DNA from 3 places in the Streptococcus zhangguiae genome. Region 1 is predicted to be linked to each of the others. Evidence: predicted binding sites of a transcription regulator. Region 1 holds the regulator's gene; each other region holds the start of a gene.
The links. The regulator Rex, encoded in region 1, represses fermentation and respiration genes when NADH is low (regulators of the CRP and FNR family bind a similar motif). The targets are predictions, from matches to a motif close to TTGTGAANTANTTCACAA.

Region 1 (4,445 bases):
TGATTGATGATATTTTAAACACTGGCCGCACCTTCTCAGAAGCAGCTCGAATTGTACAAGAAGGTGGGGCAACCGAAATTTATGCGGTTGCAAGTCATGGCTTGTTTGCTGGAACTGCGGCAGAGCTTTTGGATCAAGCGCCAATTAAGGAAGTGCTCGTCACAGACTCTGTTGCCAGCAAAGAACAATTACCTAAAGCTATTGCATTTATCACCGCTAGTGAGTTGATTGCAGACGCCATTATCCGCATTCACGAACGCCGTCCAGTCAGTCCTCTCTTTAACTTTACACATCCAAATAATGAACACTAGGAGATTTCCTTGATTTATTTAGACAATGCAGCGACAACTTCTCTGTCGAAAGCTGCCCTTCAAACTTTCATGGATATTTCAACAGAATACTATGGGAACTCCTCTAGTATTCATTGGGCAGGACGAAAAGCAAACGCTATTCTCCGCCAAGCTCGAGCAGATATTGCTCACATCCTAGATACCAAACCTGAACAGATCATTTTTACCTCAGGGGGGTCAGAGGCCGATACTCTCGCTATCCAAGGTTATGCTCTGGCAAATCAGCATAAGGGAAAACACCTCATCACAACTGCTATCGAACACCATGCTGTTCTTCACACAATGGAGTATTTACGTGAGCGATTCGGCTTTGAAGTGACCTATATTCAACCGATCAATCAAAGGATTTCCGCCCAGCAGATTCAGGAAGCCTTGCGTCCAGATACCATTCTAGTTAGTGCCATGTATGCCAACAATGAGACTGGGCTGCTGCTACCTATCAAAGAAATCGGTGAAATACTTTCCAAACATCAGGCTGTTTTTCATGTAGATGCTGTCCAAGCAATCGGAAAAGTCGCAATTTCACCGGAACAACTGGGAATCGATTTTCTCTCTGCTGCTGCCCATAAGTTTCATGGACCAAAAGGAGTAGGCTTCCTTTACAGCCGCATCCCTCGATTTGACTCTCTGATTCACGGAGGACGCCAAGAGCAACAACACCGGGCAGGAACAGAAAATCTAGCAGGAATTGCAGCTATGGCGACAGCTTTGAAAGAACAAACAGCTCAGCTAGAAGAACATTTCAATAGCGTTTCGACCTTAAAAGACTATCTATTAAAAAATCTGAAAGCTCTTCAGCATTACCTCAATGAAGTAGGTCCAACACTTCCCTACGTTGTCAATATTGGTTTTCCCAATCAGCTCAATGAGCAAGTGCTCATGCGTCTAGATCTTGCAGGAATTGCTGTTTCTAGTGGTTCTGCCTGTACTGCTGGTGTAATTCAAAATAGCCATGTCTTAGAGGCTCTATACGGAAAAGATTCCCACCGCCTAAAAGAATCCATTCGGATTAGCTTTTCACATGAAAATACCAAAGAGGAACTAGATTTCCTCATCAATCAACTACATAAAATCATCGGAGGCATTTGTTAATGGCTTTTACAACATCTGTAACCCTAAAAAATTGTGACTATACCTACTCGATTCACCCAGCTATCAAAAAATTCACCTTACGTGACAATACATTTGAACAAACCCAAGTTGGTAATTATCAATTAACACGTATGCTAGAAGAAATTCCCAACTCTAATCAAGGTTTTCTCTTAAAAATTATCATCAACAAAGATTTAACAGCTTTTAAAATCAATATCACAGATAAATCTGGCTTACGCTTGGTGGATATTTTTAAAGCAGGTGGCAATGCAGTTATCCAAGAAAAATTTTACTTCCTCATGGATAGCTTAGTTGACCGAGATATTTTCACAAAAGAAAGTACAAAAGCATGATTGAGCTACGTTATCAAGATTCTTATCAGCAAATCCGCTCACAAACTTTTGGCAATTTTGATGCCCTACTCCTTGCTTTTTCTGGTTGTGTGACCATTCCTGATAACCTAAACGTGCTCTCGCTCACTCAAGACGGTAATGACTTGGGTTATCAAGGATTGGTAGGCGATTTATATCGCTATCTCAAATCAATTGATCCAAAGAATCACTAAAAAAACAAGAAGCAATTCTTGTTTTTTCTGTATTTTTAGGTGTAATCTGTTGCTTTTTTCACAAACCTTTACTAAAATAGAATTAGTTATCGAAAGGAGCAAAAAAGATTGTGAAAAACGAAAAAAATACACCAATCCCCCGTGCTACTGCCAAACGTTTATCAATCTATTATCGCGTATTTAAACGATTTCATGCTGGAAATATTGAAAAAGCGAGTTCAAAGGAAATTGCAGAAGCTATTGGAATTGATTCTGCCACTGTCCGTCGTGACTTTTCTTACTTTGGTGAATTAGGTCGCCGAGGATTTGGTTACGATGTCAAAAAATTGATGGATTTCTTCGCTGATATCTTAAATGATAATTCCATCACGAATGTCATGCTGGTTGGGGTTGGCAATATGGGTCTGGCTCTCCTTCATTATCGTTTCCATGAACGGAATAAAATGAAAATTATCATGGCCTTTGAGGCAGATAATCACCCAGCCGTCGGTACTATTGATGAAAACGTCCCTATCTATGGAATTTCAGAAATCGAAGAAAGAATGAAGGAGGCAAATGCCCAAACCGCTATCTTAACAGTACCTAGCACCAAGGCCCAAGAAGTTGCCAATATCCTTGTTCAAGCTGGAGTCAAGGGAATCTTGAGTTTCTCACCTGTCAACTTATCTGTACCCAAAGATGTCGTCGTACAATATGTTGATTTAACGAGCGAGTTGCAAACACTGCTTTATTTCATGAGAAAGGGCTAGTTTTTATGACAAAACCAATTATCGGTATTTCTGGTAATGAATTTCTCAATGCAACCGATGATACCGAGCCACTCCTATCCTACGCAGCAACTAGTTTTGTCAGGGCAATTGAAACTGCTGGGGGAATTCCTCTTATCTTACCAATTGTTTCTCCTGATTTAGTACAAAGTTATATCCGTATGATTGATAAACTCATTCTGACAGGCGGACAAAATGTTTTACCACATTATTACGGACAAGAAAAGACGATTGAAAGTGAGAACTATCATCCCAATCGTGATCGCTTTGAGATGGCACTCATCGAGGAAGCTATTAAGCAACAAAAACCCATTTTAGGTATCTGTCGAGGAATGCAACTTTTTAATGTTGCTATGGGTGGTAGCCTACATCAAGAAATACCGAATCATTGGCAAACGAGTGCTGCAAATAGTCCGTCACACCCAATACATCTCCAACCGGACACGCCACTTTCGACGATTTACGGAGAAAAACCAATGGTTAATTCCTTCCATAGACAGGCTATAGACCAATTGGCAACTCCTTTACAGGTCATCGGTCAGTCAGAAGACCAGATAATAGAAGCTGTCATCATGACGGAACAAACACCGTTTTTGGGTGTTCAATGGCATCCTGAAATGCTCTACGAGAACCAAGTAGCATCTCAATCCCTTTTTAACTATTTTGTCCAAAACTTCTAATCAAGCTGGTGTTCTTCTCGTAAACTATAGTAGTTCGATTTTCCAACAATTAAATGATCTAAAAGAATAAGTCCTAGTATCTCACAGGACTTTTTTAGTTTCTCTGTGAAGGCTAAATCGTTTTGACTTGGTTGAACAAAGCCGGAAGGATGATTATGAACAATAATCAGTGACGTAGCCATGCTTTTGACTGCGTAGTGCAAGATTTCTCTAGGCTCTGCAATACTACGATTCACACTACCGATAAAAATGGTCCGCTGACTAATAATTTTATTTTGTGTATCCAAATAAATGGCTACAAGGTGCTCCTGCTTGTTAGATCCAATTTCTTGCATCATTCTTCTAGCAAGGAGCTCACTACCTACAATTTGTGTTTCAGCAAGCAAGGCAGACTGGTTAATTCGGCTGCCTAATTCAATCATCGCTTTGATTTCAATTGCTTTAACCTGTCCAATACCTGCCAATTCTTGTAACTCAGTAATGGATAACTCTCGTAACATGGCCAGGCTGGTTACTTTTGAGAGTAGATGATTGGAAAGAACTGAAACTGGTTGATTCCGAGTCCCTGTACGAAGTAAAATAGCCAATAATTCTTGATTACTGAGGCGCTCTGCACCTACCTCTAATAAACGTTCCCTCGGCAATAACTTCTCTTCTTGAAATGATACCTTATACATCTTTCATCCTCCTTTTTTCTCTCTACCAGTATTATTCGTAAAAAAATAAAAGGAAGGGAAATAGTATCCCAACCTTTTATAATTGTAGCTGATTATATTGTTTTTCAAAATGTTTTAATACATCTTTTGGTGTCTCATTGTAAGGAATGCTACTCTCTAGTCTTCCTTTGACGATTGTCCTCATTGTGGCTTCAAAATCTTCACATGTCACAAGCGTAATCTCTGTTTGACCTTCTACATCATCAATCACATAGACACTTTCAGGAGTCACAGATTGAACACTTGTCACTACATAGGTATAGACATTTTGTTTA
Region 2 (4,445 bases), 370 kb from region 1:
GCTTGGTGTGGCAGAGATTATCCGTATTTTTATTATCAATGGCGGAAAAGTAACGAACGGTGCAGCTGGGATTATGGGAATTCCCCTCTTTACCAACTGGCAATTAGTCTATGCTTTTGTGGTGATTACAACGATTTTCACTGTGAACTTCCTACGTAGTCCTATGGGACGGACAGTCATCTCTGTTCGGGAAGATGAAATTGCGGCAGAATCTGTCGGGGTGAATCCTACTAAAATGAAGGTCATTGCCTTTGTCTTTGGTGCCATGACAGCAGCTATTGCGGGTGGTCTCCATGCAGGCTATGTTGGTACGATTGTACCAAAAGACTTTGCGTTCATGACCTCTGTTAATATTTTGATTATCATCGTATTGGGGGGACTTGGCTCTATTACAGGGACCTTTGTTGCAGCGATTGTACTAGGCGTTTTGAATGTCTATCTCAAGAGTTATGCTAGTGTGAGTATGATTATCTATTCATTTGCCCTCATCTTATTGATGATTTTCCGCCCAGGTGGTCTATTGGGAACGAAGGAATTATCCTTTGCTCGATTCTTCAAGAAAAAGGAGGAAGCGAACTAATGGCACTTCTTGATGTACAAAAATTAACCAAAAATTTCGGCGGTTTAACTGCAGTTGGTGATGTCACAATGGAATTACACGAGGGTGAACTGGTCGGCTTAATTGGTCCAAATGGTGCAGGAAAGACAACCCTCTTTAATCTCTTGACGGGTGTCTATGAGCCAAGTGAAGGAACGATTAGCCTAGCAGGTACTCCTTTAAATGGAAAGGCACCTTCTAAAATTGCTTCTCTAGGATTGGGACGGACCTTCCAAAACATTCGTCTCTTTAAAGATATGACGGTTTTGGAAAATGTCTTAATCGGTTTAAGCAATCATGGGAAAAACCATGTCTTTGCCAGTTTTTTCCGCCTACCAGCCTTTTACAAGAATGAGGTAGCTCTGCGTGAAAAAGCCATTGAACTCTTAAAAATCTTTGATTTGGATAAGGATGCAGATACCTTGGCCAAGAATCTTCCTTACGGACAACAACGCCGTTTGGAAATTGTACGTGCCTTAGCAACTGAGCCTAAAATTCTCTTTCTTGATGAGCCAGCAGCTGGGATGAACCCACAGGAAACAGCTGAATTGACCCAATTGATTCGTAAAATCAAAAATGAGTTCAACATTACAATCATGCTGATTGAGCATGATATGAGCTTGGTCATGGAAGTTACAGAACGAATCTATGTCTTGGAATATGGTCGCCTGATTGCACATGGCACACCAGAGGAAATCAAGACCAATAAACGTGTTATCGAAGCTTATCTTGGAGGTGAGGCCTAATGTCAATGTTAACAGTGGAAAATTTATCCGTCCATTACGGTGTCATCGAAGCAGTAAAAAATGTATCCTTTGAAGTCAATGAAGGAGAAGTGGTTACACTAATTGGTGCAAATGGTGCAGGCAAGACCTCTATCTTACGAACCATTTCAGGCTTGGTACGTCCATCTTCTGGTACAATTAGCTTTTTAGGAAATGAAATCCAACGTATTCCGGCTCGTAAAATTGTAGCAGATGGCTTGTCTCAAGTCCCAGAAGGTCGCCATGTTTTTGCTGGTTTGACGGTTATGGAAAATTTGGAAATGGGTGCTTTCTTGCGCAACAATCGTGAAGAAAATCAAGCCAATTTGAAAAAGATTTTTGCTCGTTTCCCGCGTTTGGAAGAAAGGAAAAACCAAGATGCCGCAACCCTTTCAGGAGGGGAGCAGCAAATGCTTGCGATGGGGCGTGCTCTCATGAGCCAGCCAAAATTATTGCTCCTTGATGAGCCTTCTATGGGACTTGCACCTATTTTCATTCAAGAAATTTTTGATATTATTCAAGATATTCAAAAACAAGGGACAACCGTCCTCTTGATTGAACAAAATGCCAATAAGGCACTTTCAATCGCAGACCGAGGCTACGTACTTGAAACAGGGAAAATTGTCCTATCAGGAACAGGACACGAACTCCTCGCCTCAGAAGAAGTCAAAAAAGCATATCTAGGTGGTTAAAAAGGTCCGGTGGACCTTTTTAAGTTGGAAATAGGAACACTGCGAAGCAGTGTGTCCCGTCCAGTTTTCTAAGTCCGGCTTGTTTTAGGTTGGAAATGGGAACTAGCGCAAGCTAGTTTTCTTTACTTAGTCCAGTGGACCTTGAAAGTTGAAAATAAGGATTTGTGGATGCAAATCCTCTTTTTGATAACGTGCAAGGATATTTTTAAGCTGCTGACGGGTTGTTTTAGGATGGAAGTAGGACCTAGCGTAAACTGCTTTTCTTCATTAGTCCAGTAGGCGGAGATAAGTCTGGGCAAATAAATCCAGATTTTCTGTTCAATCTTAGTAAAATAGTTTGTTATCAAGGTTGATTACGCACTTGTTCGTTTTTAATTCCCAAGATTGTCTCATATTCAATTCTAGAAAGTGATGGGGAGCGAAGTTTCTTCTTTCATCATTCGAGTGCTCATACAGAAATTCAAAAGAATACAAAAAATTTCTTCCTACCTCCCTCAAAGCGAAAAATTTGTATGTCAGGCTACTAGTCCGTTTCTAGTAGGTTTTTTACGCGTTTGCCTACCTCCCTCACTTTTTTGTTTAAAAAAAACAAAGAATTTTTTAAGAAAGCGCTTGCAAAAAATAGAAATAGTATGTTATACTAACATGGTAAAAATATTCACAAATGGAGAAAGTTATGAAAGCTTATACATATGTTAAACCAGGCGAAGCAGCCTTTGTTGATGTCGAAAAACCAGTTGTTCGCAAACCGACTGACGCTGTTGTTCGTATGTTGAAAACAACTATCTGTGGAACAGACCTTCACATCATCAAAGGAGATGTTCCTGTCGTTGAAAGTGGTCGTATTTTAGGACACGAAGGTATTGCGGTTGTTGAAGAAGTTGGTGAAGGCGTTACAAACTTCAAAAAAGGTGATAAGGTTTTAGTTTCTTGTGTCTGTGCATGTGGAAAATGTTACTATTGTCGAAAAGGAATCTATGCTCACTGTGAAGACGAAGGTGGATGGATTTTTGGTCACTTGATTGATGGTACGCAAGCTGAATACCTACGTGTACCGCATGCAGACAATACGCTTTACCACACACCAAAAGGTTTGTCAGATGAAGCCTTGGTAATGTTGTCAGACATTCTTCCAACAGGTTATGAAATTGGTGTTTTAAAAGGTAAAGTAGAGCCAGGTTGTACCGTCGCGATTATCGGTTCAGGACCGGTTGGTTTGGCAGCTTTGCTGACTGCCCAATTCTACTCACCAGCAAAGATTATCATGGTTGATTTGGATGATAACCGTTTGGATACTGCCCTTTCATTTGGTGCGACACATAAGGTCAATTCAGCTGATACAGAAAAAGCGATTCAAGAAATCTTTGACTTAACCGATGGACGTGGTGTGGATGTAGCGATTGAAGCAGTTGGTATTCCAGCGACATTTGACTTCTGTCAAAATATTATTGCTATTGATGGTACGATTGCCAATGCAGGAGTGCACGGTGTGCCAGTTCAATTTGACTTGGATCGTCTATGGATTCGCAACATCAATGTAACAACAGGTCTTGTATCTACCAATACAACACCACAATTGTTGAAAGCGATGGAATCGCATAAGATTGCTCCTGAAAAATTAGTCACTCACTACTTCAAGTTAAGTGAAATTGAAGAAGCCTACAAGGTCTTCTCAAAAGCAGCAGATCACCATGCGATTAAAGTTATTATTGAAAATGACATATCTCCAGAAGCATAGTTAAAAGTCGGAAATAAGGGAGTGGGACTCCATCGTGATTTCGTAGAAATCGATTTTGTCGTCCCACCCTCTTTTTAATCGAAAGTTGACTTATCAGCGTTTTACAAACCAGATAATCCTCGCTTTTTGATTTCCAAGTTTAGGTATCAATGGTCATTCCCTGATTATTGATATGTGCTAAACTGTTACATCTACAAAAATAATGTGGTCAGGAACTTTTGTCCCATGTCATTAAATTAAGAGAGTTTATTTCCATTATGTGGAATAAACTCTCTTTTTCTCTGCTCGCTTTCTTCGATGAAAAACTCCTTCCTTATTCTTTAAGTCTTGCATTTCTTGATGAGAAATTGTTTCCCTAGATTTCAAGCCTTGCATTCTTTCACAAAAAATTGTTTCCCTAGACTTCAAGTTTGACTTGCTTTGATGAAAAACAGTTCTCTAAGCTTCGAGTTTTGCTTTCTCATCGGTATGCTCTTTATGGGAGAAGGGGAAAGTAGGGAACAGACTGGCCTTTGTTTTACTGACAAGGGCTTGGAATGTGGTATAATAAGAGGGATAGACAAAAAGGAGTCACTATGCAACAATTACAGAAAAAATTAGCTGTGGACTTTGGAATTGATTTTTCCGATGTAAGCTTGCTGGAAACAGCTTTT
Region 3 (4,445 bases), 910 kb from region 1:
TATATGGGCTCGATGTTTCGTTATGAGCGGCCACAGGCAGGGCGTTTACGTGAATTTCACCAGATTGGGGTAGAATGCTTTGGTTCAAGTAATCCTGCAACAGATGTAGAAACGATTGCCATGGCAGCCCAGTTTTTCAAGGAAATTGGCATTCAAAATATTACGCTGCACTTGAATACCTTGGGAAGTAGTGCAAGCCGTACCGCTTATCGTCAGGCTTTGATTGATTATTTAACGCCACTGAAAGCAACTTTATCGAAAGATAGCCAACGCCGTTTGGAGGAAAATCCTCTCCGTGTTCTAGATAGTAAGGAAAAAGAAGATAAGCTAGCAGTTGAGAATGCACCGTCTATTTTGGATTACTTGGACGAGGAAAGTCAGGCGCATTTTGATAGTGTTCGGGAAATGCTTGAAAGTCTTGGAATTGACTATGTTATCAATACCAACATGGTTCGTGGCTTGGATTATTATAACCACACGATTTTTGAATTTGTTACAGAGGTGTCTGGTAGTGAATTAACCATTTGTGCGGGTGGACGCTACGATGGGCTAGTGGAGTATTTTGAAGGACCAGCAACGCCAGCTTTTGGTTTTGGAATGGGAATGGAGCGTTTGCTTCTCGTTCTTGAAAAGCAGGGAGTTGAGTTACCTGTGGCAGAGGAATTGGATGTGTACATCGCTGTCTTGGGACAAGAAGTAAATGGTAAGGCTTTGGAAATTACTCAAGCTCTTCGTAATCAAGGATTTAAGGTCGAACGTGATTACTTGGGTCGAAAACTCAAGGCACAATTTAAATCTGCTGATCAATTGAAGGCGACAGCCCTTATTGCTCTTGGTCAAAGTGAGATGGAGCAAGGTCAAGTTACCGTTAAAAATAATCAAACACGAGAAGAAGTCATTGTGAACTTGGAAGAATTAGAAACAAATTTCAAGGAAATCATGGAAAAAATCGGCAAATAATCAATGAAAACCAGGAAAATGTCGTAAAATTTTCCTGGTTTTCATTTGTGAAATAAAAAAAGTTTTATAAAATTTTCACAAATTCAATTGAAAATTCCTTGTTTTACAAGCATATTAGTGAAAAAATCACAAATCTTACCGGAATTCTTTGTGAATTTTTTAACAAACTATTTACAAAACAAAAGAAAAGGTGTAGAATATATTTGTGAAAAAGTTAACAAAAGAAAGTTGACAGAAAACAATTTGGAGGAATCATAGATGGCTGAGAAAACAGTATCACCAGAGGAAAAATTAGTAGAAGCTCGTGCGCATGTTGATAGTCTTGTGCAAAAAGGTTTAGTGGCCCTGGAGGAGTTTCGTCGGTTGAATCAAGAGCAGGTAGACTATATTGTTGCAAAAGCATCAGTAGCAGCGCTTGATCAACATGGTGCCTTAGCTCTTCATGCTTTTGAGGAAACTGGGCGTGGCGTTTTTGAAGACAAGGCGACAAAAAATCTGTTTGCCTGCGAACATGTTGTCAATAATATGCGTCATACAAAAACAGTTGGTATCATTGAAGAAGATGATGTCAATGGATTGACCTTGATTGCAGAACCAGTTGGTGTGGTTTGTGGTATTACTCCAACAACGAATCCAACTTCAACAGCTATCTTCAAATCATTGATTGCTCTGAAAACCCGTAATCCAATCGTCTTTGCTTTTCACCCATCTGCACAAGAATCTTCAGCACATGCGGCTCAAATTGTTCGTGATGCTGCGATTGCAGCGGGTGCTCCTGAAAACTGTATACAGTGGATTACAAAACCATCTATGGAAGCAACATCTGAGTTGATGAATCATGACGGAATTGCGACAATCCTTGCAACAGGTGGAAATGCCATGGTGCGTGCAGCCTACTCATGTGGAAAACCAGCTCTTGGTGTGGGTGCAGGTAATGTTCCTGCTTATGTTGAAAAATCTGCTAATATTCGTCAGGCAGCTCATGATATTGTCATGTCTAAATCATTTGATAACGGAATGGTCTGTGCCTCTGAGCAAGCAGTGATTATCGATAAAGAAATCTATGATGAATTTGTCGCAGAATTCAAATCATATCATACCTATTTTGTGAATAAAAAAGAAAAAGCCTTGTTAGAAGAGTTCTGCTTTGGGGCAAAAGCCAATGGTAAAAACTGTGCAGAAGCCAAACTCAATCCAAATATTGTTGGGAAATCAGCAGTTTGGATTGCTGAGCAAGCAGGATTTACGGTACCAGAAGGAACGAATATCCTAGCAGCGGAATGTAAAGAAGTAGGCGAAAAAGAACCGCTAACTCGTGAAAAATTATCTCCAGTTATTGCTGTTTTGAAATCGGAATCTCGCGAAGACGGAATCAATAAAGCGCGCCAAATGGTGGAATTCCACGGACTCGGTCATTCTGCAGCGATTCACACAGCAGACGAAGAATTGGCTAAAGAATTTGGGCAAGCCGTACGTGCTATTCGTGTCATTTGCAATTCTCCATCTACCTTTGGTGGAATCGGAGATGTTTACAATGCCTTCTTACCATCATTGACACTAGGCTGTGGCTCTTATGGGCGTAACTCTGTCGGTGATAATGTGAGTGCTATTAATCTCTTGAACATCAAAAAAGTAGGAAGACGTAGAAATAATATGCAATGGTTTAAAGTTCCTTCAAAAACATACTTCGAGCGCGATTCGATTCAGTATCTTCAAAAATGTCGCGATGTAGAACGGGTGATGATTGTCACAGACCATGCCATGGTTGAACTTGGGTTCTTAGAACGAATTCTTGAACAGCTAGAACTTCGTCGCAATAAGGTGGTATACCAAATTTTTGCGGATGTAGAACCTGATCCAGATATTACAACTGTCTACAAGGGTACAGAGTTGATGCGTAGCTTCAAACCGGATACCATCATCGCCCTTGGGGGAGGTTCTCCAATGGATGCTGCCAAGGTTATGTGGCTCTTCTATGAGCAACCAACAGTTGACTTCCATGACTTAGTTCAAAAATTCATGGATATTCGCAAACGTGCCTTCAAATTCCCAGAATTAGGTAAGAAGACGAAATTTGTCGCTATTCCAACAACATCTGGTACAGGATCAGAAGTAACACCATTTGCTGTTATCTCTGATAAGGCAAATAACCGTAAGTACCCAATTGCAGACTATTCATTGACACCGACCGTAGCGATTGTGGATCCAGCGCTTGTCATGACTGTTCCAGGCTTTATTGCAGCTGATACAGGTATGGACGTCTTAACTCATGCGACAGAAGCCTATGTATCACAAATGGCGAACGATTACACAGATGGTCTAGCCTTGCAAGCCATTCGCTTGGTCTTTGAAAGTCTTGAAAGTTCTGTTAAGAATGCTGATTTTGAATCTCGTGAGAAGATGCACAATGCTTCTACTATTGCAGGTATGGCTTTTGCTAACGCCTTCCTAGGAATTTCTCACTCAATGGCACATAAGATTGGTGGTAAATTCCATACTATCCATGGACGCACCAATGCCATTCTCTTACCGTATGTCATTCGTTACAATGGTACTCGTCCAGCTAAGACTGCAACATGGCCTAAGTACAATTACTACCGTGCAGATGAGAAATACCAAGACATTGCAAAAATGCTTGGCCTTCCAGCTTCTACACCAGAAGAAGGGGTAGCTTCTTATGCCAAAGCGGTTTATGAACTCGGTGAACGCATTGGTATCAAGATGAACTTCAAAGATCAAGGGATTGATGAAAAAGAATGGAAAGAAGCAGCACGTGATTTGGCCTTCCTTGCCTATGAGGATCAATGTTCTCCTGCAAATCCACGTTTACCAATGGTTGACCATATGCAAGAAATCATTGAAGATGCTTATTATGGTTACAAGGAACGCCCAGGTCGTCTAAAATAATCACCAAGGATTCCCCCAATAAAATACAGTAGAAGAGTGAAAAGTTTCTTTTCACTCTTCTATTTTTTATCAAAAAGAAAGTAGTTTCAATATGAATAGCTGTTTGATAAAAAATAGGTTTTTTAAAAGTATTTTCGGAACTACTTTCTTTTTGTTATAAAAATGTTGAAAATATTTAAAGAAGTGGTATACTAAATGTAAAGGCTTACATAAAATATAGAAAGGGATTAAAAAGATGAGAGATCCCCTGATAATAGAAGAAATGCGAACCTATCGTGGTCGTGATGAAGTACCATCCGATTTTGATGAATTTTGGAATCGTGCGATTGCAGAGTTAAAACTTCCTGTAGACTATCGCTTGATTGAAAAAGAATTCGGTCTTCCGACGGTCGAGTGTTATGAAATTCAATTTGACGGAACCAATGGTGGTAAGATTTATGCCCGTATGGTTGTGCCAAAGGGAGCTGAAAAATCTCCTGTGATTTTCCATTTCCATGGCTACATGGGACGAGGATTTGACTGGGCGGATATGTTGTCTTATACGACAGCAGGCTATGGTATCGTTTCAATGGATGTAC

Region 2: a site for Rex is predicted at 2,701-2,718, ahead of J5M87_RS07030 (zinc-dependent alcohol dehydrogenase family protein). Genes of this name have one in related genera too.
Region 3: a site for Rex is predicted at 1,109-1,126, ahead of adhE (bifunctional acetaldehyde-CoA/alcohol dehydrogenase). Genes of this name have one in related genera too.

Annotation. Positions count from the first base shown of each region.
Region 1 is NZ_CP072115.1:1,104,637-1,109,081, forward strand. Features, by position in the region: gene J5M87_RS05350 (ribose-phosphate diphosphokinase) at 1-311, shown strand, start outside; gene J5M87_RS05355 (cysteine desulfurase family protein) at 321-1,442, shown strand; gene J5M87_RS05360 (DUF1831 domain-containing protein) at 1,442-1,795, shown strand; gene J5M87_RS05365 (DUF4649 family protein) at 1,792-2,007, shown strand; gene J5M87_RS05370 (redox-sensing transcriptional repressor Rex) at 2,118-2,756, shown strand; gene J5M87_RS05375 (gamma-glutamyl-gamma-aminobutyrate hydrolase family protein) at 2,762-3,454, shown strand; gene radC (RadC family protein) at 3,451-4,131, opposite strand; gene J5M87_RS05385 (class A sortase) at 4,208-4,445, opposite strand, start outside.
Region 2 is NZ_CP072115.1:1,479,407-1,483,851, reverse strand. Features, by position in the region: gene J5M87_RS07045 (branched-chain amino acid ABC transporter permease) at 1-580, shown strand, start outside; gene J5M87_RS07040 (ABC transporter ATP-binding protein) at 580-1,344, shown strand; gene J5M87_RS07035 (ABC transporter ATP-binding protein) at 1,344-2,054, shown strand; gene J5M87_RS07030 (zinc-dependent alcohol dehydrogenase family protein) at 2,731-3,792, shown strand; gene rnc (ribonuclease III) at 4,368-4,445, shown strand, end outside.
Region 3 is NZ_CP072115.1:197,741-202,185, forward strand. Features, by position in the region: gene hisS (histidine--tRNA ligase) at 1-960, shown strand, start outside; gene adhE (bifunctional acetaldehyde-CoA/alcohol dehydrogenase) at 1,219-3,867, shown strand; gene J5M87_RS01145 (acetylxylan esterase) at 4,103-4,445, shown strand, end outside.